2 linked regions of the Thalassoglobus sp. JC818 genome follow. The protein of the gene in region 1 interacts with the protein of each later gene in a pairwise test. Links are inferred from orthologs where the notes say so. Each region holds a gene or a part of one and is shown on either strand. Other genes may lie near its edges.

Evidence for each region.
Region 2: the proteins of tsaE (region 1) and rlmB interact in binary tests that used the Escherichia coli proteins (3 or more experiments, as listed by UniProt). The link is inferred for Thalassoglobus sp. JC818 from one-to-one orthologs.

The regions. Positions count from the first base shown.
Region 1 is NZ_JBFEFI010000003.1:629,927-632,925, forward strand. It holds tsaE (tRNA (adenosine(37)-N6)-threonylcarbamoyltransferase complex ATPase subunit type 1 TsaE), read left to right. Parts: upstream 1-1,237; coding sequence 1,238-1,762; downstream 1,763-2,999. Other genes in the region: AB1L42_RS10325 (coproporphyrinogen-III oxidase family protein), read left to right, coding at 1-1,241; AB1L42_RS10335 (glucuronate isomerase), read left to right, coding at 1,824-2,999. UniProt on the Escherichia coli protein: Required for the formation of a threonylcarbamoyl group on adenosine at position 37 (t(6)A37) in tRNAs that read codons beginning with adenine.
Region 2 is NZ_JBFEFI010000013.1:79,516-82,385, forward strand. It holds rlmB (23S rRNA (guanosine(2251)-2'-O)-methyltransferase RlmB), read left to right. Parts: upstream 1-1,010; coding sequence 1,011-1,730; downstream 1,731-2,870. Other genes in the region: AB1L42_RS22150 (heme-binding protein), read left to right, coding at 1-425; AB1L42_RS22155 (nitroreductase), read left to right, coding at 460-1,014; AB1L42_RS22165 (ATP-dependent 6-phosphofructokinase), read right to left, coding at 1,931-2,870. UniProt on the Escherichia coli protein: Specifically methylates the ribose of guanosine 2251 in 23S rRNA.

The DNA.
Region 1 (2,999 bases):
AATGGAAGAAGGACAATCGGCACCAGTTTCTGGATGCTCTCGAGAAAGAGCCTGATCGCTCAATTCCGATGGGGATGTATCTGCATATTCCCTTTTGCCGGAAGCGGTGCAAGTTCTGTTACTTTCGGGTCTATACACAACAGAACGCCGAGACGATCAAGAACTACGTCGACACTCTCGACAAGGAAGTTCGACTTCTTCGAGACAAGCCCGCAATCGCGGATCGCGTTCTGAAGTTCGTCTACTTTGGAGGCGGAACTCCGTCTTACCTGAGTGCGAAGCAACTGTTGATGTTACGGGAGCGACTCAGTGAGTCTGTCTCCTGGGACAACGCAGAAGAAGTCACTTTCGAGTGTGAGCCGGGAACGCTGAGTCTCGAAAAGGTGCAAACGCTCAAAGAGATCGGAGTGACACGCGTTTCGTTGGGGGTGGAGAACTTCAACGATGCCATTCTCGAAGAGAACGGACGGGCGCACCTTTCACCGGAAATTCTGCGAGCCTACGACTGGATTCAGCAAGTTGGTTTCCCACAGGTGAACATCGACTTGATCGCGGGGATGGTCGGAGAGACCGACGAAAACTGGCACAAGTGCGTTGAAAAGGCTCTTGAGATGGAGCCGGACAATCTGACGATCTATCAGATGGAATTGCCATTCAATACTGTCTATTCGAAAGAGATTCTCGAAGAGGGTGCTGCGTCTCCCGTCGCTGACTGGCCGACCAAGCGTCGCTGGGCGAGTGAAGCGATTGATCGATTCCTGTCCGCTGGGTACCAGCTTTCCAGCGGAAACGAGTTGGTTAAGAACATTGATACGGACCGTTTCGTGTACCGCGACAATCTCTTCCGCGGAAGTGACATCGTGGCGGTCGGTGTTTCGAGCTTCGGTCATTTGCAGGGTGTGCACTACCAGAACAAAGATGAGCTCAACGACTACATCTCCACAGTTCAAGCTGGTGAATTGCCTGTGAATCGGGCGATGACTCCGACTTCTCATCAGAAGCTGATTCGCGAGTGGATCTTGCAGATGAAAGAGGGTCGCGTTGCTGTTGAGCCATTCAAAGCCAAGTTTGGAGTCGACCCGCTCGTCGAGTTTGCAGAACCGCTGTCGAACCAGCAGGTCGCAGGGTATCTGACGGTCGAGGAAGAAGAGGTTCGTCTTACTCGAAAAGGTCTGCTTCAGGTCGACAGCCTGCTGACGGAATACTTCGAAGAACAGCATCGCGAAGTTCGCTACACATGACCGAAAATCGTGATCAGGACCGGCCAGCTCGGGAGGTCCGAATTGTTTCGAGTGACAGCCTGGAACAAACTCAGGAGTTTGGTCGACTCTTCGCGACTGTGCTGCGAGAAGGCATGGTCGTCGCGCTGATTGGTGATCTGGGGGCTGGGAAAACTCATCTCGTTCAGTCGATTGCCGAAGCTTGTGGGGCAAATCGTGAGGATGTGAGTAGTCCGACGTTTGTTCTGATCCAGGAATACGACACGGCGATCCCGATCTGTCACATTGATGCGTACCGTCTCGGGGATGTCGATGAGTTTCTTGAACTCGGCGCAGATGAGCTTCTGGGAGGCGATTATCTCTGTCTGATTGAATGGGCTGATCGTGTGGAAGAGGCTTTGCCGCGAGATCAGATTCGAGTTGAAATCGTTCCCACTTCGGAAACCGGACGCCAGATACGCATCACTGCTGCGTCGTCTCTTTTGGACCAGTTGGAACAGAAGCTTGACGGTTCATCGATTTCTCTCGTCAGGAACGGTTGAAGTCCGTTCGATCGTTGGCGACACTGACAGCGACTCGATTCTTGGTGGAAAGTAGCATTTCATGACGACTGCTCTTACGAAGACGCTCTTTGACGAACTCGAACAGCTTGTTCTGATCGACCCGCACACACACATCAATCCGTTGTCAGCTCCTTCAGAGACGCTGGCGGATATCCTCGGGTATCACTATTACACCGAGCTTGCTCACTCGGCCGGGCTTGCGAAATCACAAATCGAAGAGGAAGGACTCGACCCCAAAACGAAGGTCGGTCGACTCATCGAGAAGCTGAGTGATCTCGACAACACTATTCAGGTGTCGTGGCTATTGGAAATCTGTCGGGAGTTCTTTGACTTCAAGGACGACCGAATCACGACCGACAACTGGGAAGCACTCTACGACACTGCTCAGCAGAAGTTTGCTCAGGAAGGTTGGGAACAACACGTTCTACAGCACAGCAAGCTGGAGAAAGTGTTCCTGACGAATGACTTCGACGATCCGCTCGAAGGGTTTGATACGAACGTCTATATTCCTTGTTTGCGAACTGACGATCTCGTCTTTCACTTCTTGAAGAAGTCGGTTCGGAATCGACTCAACGAGGCTTCGGGAATTGAAGTTGGTGATGCGACAACTTTCCGCGAAGCGATCGGCAAACTGTTCACTAAGTTTGTCGAGAAGAATGCCAAAGCGTGTGCGATCTCGATTCCGCCGAGTTTCTCTCCGGCCAAAGTCGATGCTGGTGCAGCTGCTGCGGTGATTAAACGAACGATTCGAGGCCAGCGGTTGACGAGTGCCGAACAGGAAATGCTTTCCTCATTCGTCTTCTGGACCATCGCGGAGCACTGCCAGGAACATAAGCTCCCGTTCGATTTAATGATTGGAGTTAATCGTCGAGTCTACGAAAACGGCGTCTATCAGGGACAGGATCTGTTCGACAAGCGGGTTTCTCTCATTCAGTATCAACAGCTGTTCAACGCGTTTCCCGATGTGACATTTCCAATCTCTGTGCTGGGCAGCACGAGCAATCAGGAACTGGTCAGTTACGCGTGGATTTTCCCGAATGTCGTGACGAACGGGCACTGGTGGTACTCGAATATCCCGACGTATATTGAACTCGATACGCGAAGTCGTCTGGAAGCTGTGCCCCGAAATAAGCAAGTCGGATACTACAGCGATATGTACAAGCTGGAGTTCGCGTTGCCGAAATTCCGGATGTATCGTCAAACGTTGGCACACGTG
Region 2 (2,870 bases), on another replicon or contig:
GAGTCACTTCGACTCAAGATGGAATGATCGCCCAGGCAGGAATCGACGCAATCTCTACCCTGAATCCGGCGCAATCCGAAATCAATCACAGAGAATCCGACAAGGCATCTGTTGCTGGCACAGTCACCCTCGACGGAAAACCGCTCGGCATGGGCATCGTTATCTTTGTTCCTCAGTCCCGTGGACGACCGGCGGGAGCCATCACGAATGCGAACGGAGCTTACAAGTTTTCGAATCCTCTTGAACCCGGAGACTACACTGTTCGAATCTCCACAAAACGAGACGAAAGCGTCCAACCCGATGGAAAAGTTCTGCCTGCGCAACCAGAAACGATCCCAGCACGATACAATTCTCGATCCGAACTCACAACGAGAATTCTCGAAGGCAACAATGAATTCAATTTTGACCTGGCCTCCGAAAACTGAGCGCTGATCAAACACGGAAAGAATGCTTGAGATAATGCCAGAGCACGACATCGATGCGTTGATTCGAAACCGTCGGACAATCAACGCTTTCAAGACTGAGCGCCCCGACGATGAAGCTGTTCTCGCAGCATTGGAATCGGGGTGCTGGGCTCCCAATCACAAAATGACAGAGCCCTGGCGTTTTTACCTTCTCGGAGAAAAGACAATCTCACAGATTGTTGAACTCAACGCCGAAATGGCCCGAGTGAGTAAAGGTGAAGCCGCCGCTCAGAAGAAACGGGACAAATGGTCGACCATTCCCGGGTGGATCGTTGTCACATCGCTTCGTTCTGACGACTCTCTACGAGACCGTGAAAACTATGCTGCAGTCTGCTGTGCAGTTCAGAACATCGCCCTGTCGCTTTGGTCACACGGAATCGGCATGAAATGGACGACCGGAGACGTCACTCGGGCGCCGGAGATCTACGAAATTCTACAGATCGATCCCAGCATCGAAGACATCGTCGGGGTGCTGTGGTACGGTTTTCCGAATGAGTCCCCGACGTCACATCGTCGTCCGCTTCAAGATGTCCTAAAGCAGCTTCCATGACCACACTGAAATTGATGAATCCGCACAGCGTGCTGGCAGCCCTCGAACATCGTCCGCACGATGTTCTTGAAGTCCACGCCAGCCGAACCCGAAGCAACGAGAGCTGGAAGCACGTCGCGAATGTCGCTGCCGATCATGGAATTTCCGTTCAGGAACCAATGCAGCGTGGGCGACAACGTTCTCGAGACGAATCAGGCCGTGTGGGGACGACGTTTGCCGTCATTCGACCCAAGGCTGCTTCTTCACTGAATGACCTGTTTTCTGATTCCAGTCCCCAAGGACTGTGGCTGATGATGGATCGTCTACAGGATCCTCATAACGTTGGAGCAGTGTTTCGGTCTGCTGGTTTCTTCGGGGTCAAAGGTGTGATTCTGACTCAGGATAAATCCGCCCCACTGACCGGAACAGTCTATGACGTCGCTGCCGGTGGCATGGAATCGGTTCCGCATGTCATTCAGACGAATCTCGTGCGCGCGATTCAGGAAGCGAAGAAGAAAGAGATGTGGGTTCTGGGAAGTTCAGAACATGCCGAGATGCCGCTGGCGAAAGTCGACCGCGACAGACGCTGGCTGCTAGTCATCGGAGGTGAAGAGAAAGGCCTGCGGCGACTCACTCTGGAAAACTGCGACCAGGTCTGCCAGATCCCCCCACGCGGTTCAGTCACTTCGCTGAATGTCTCCGTCGCTGCGGGAATCATGATCGCTTCACTCTCATAACCAAACTGATGAGAGCCATCTGTGTCGACAATAAAGTAGTAGCCATCGACGATTGAATGATCGCTCGGCCTCTCATGAGCCATTTCACTGAAAGCAAAGACGAAAAACGCCGACACGAATCCATGAATTCGTGTCGGCGTCTTCTTTATTCACCGTCGAAAATCTCCTGAGACGTTTCCTCAAGGAGATCTTCGAAGCTGTTACTTCAAGAATTCGCTCGCTTCGTCGAGGAACTCTGGATACAGGGTTCGCATTGTTCCGACAGCTTCTGCCAGTGGAACTCCCACGATGTGAAGCCCCTTCAACGCTACCATTTTTCCGAAGTCTTTCTTCAACGCCAATCGGCCCGCGTGAATTCCGAGTCGAGTTCCAAGCACTCGGTCGTAAGCACTTGGTGAACCGCCTCGCTGCAGGTGACCGAGAGTGACGTCTCTGGTCTCGATTCCGGTTTTCTTTTCGATCATCTTGGCGATACGTGATCCCACGCCACCAAGTTTCACATGACCGAACTCATCGATTTCGGCATCTTTGGTCGTGAGGTCTTCGCCTTTGAGGACTGCACCTTCGCTGACCATCACGATTCCGTACTTTTTGCCGTCTTCACGACGCTTCTTCAGCAGATCGCAAACAGCGTTCAGATCGACTTCCTGCTCAGGAACCATGATCGCGTCGGCGGAACATGCAATTCCGGAGAAGCAGGTAATCCAGCCAGCGTGGCGTCCCATCACTTCGACGACAATGACGCGTCGGTGAGACTCTGCAGTTGTTCGGAGTTTGTCGACCGCGTCCATCACAGTGTTCAAACAGGTGTCAAACCCGAAAGTGAAGTCTGTGCTGCTCAGGTCGTTGTCGATTGTTTTTGGGCAACCGATGGTTGGCAGGTTGTGGTCACTGTAGAGCTTGCTCGCGACACCCAGAGTGTCGTCGCCACCAATTGCGACGAGACAGTCAAGATCGAGATCTTTGAATGTCTTGACGACTTGCTCAACGAGTGATTCGTCTTTGTAGGGATTGGTTCGGGAAGAGCCGAGGATCGTCCCACCCATCGGGAGGATTTCATCGGTTTCCATTGGATTCAGCTTAACGAAGTTGCCTTCGATCGCTCCTCTCCAACCTTCCAGAAGTCCAATCGTCTCACCG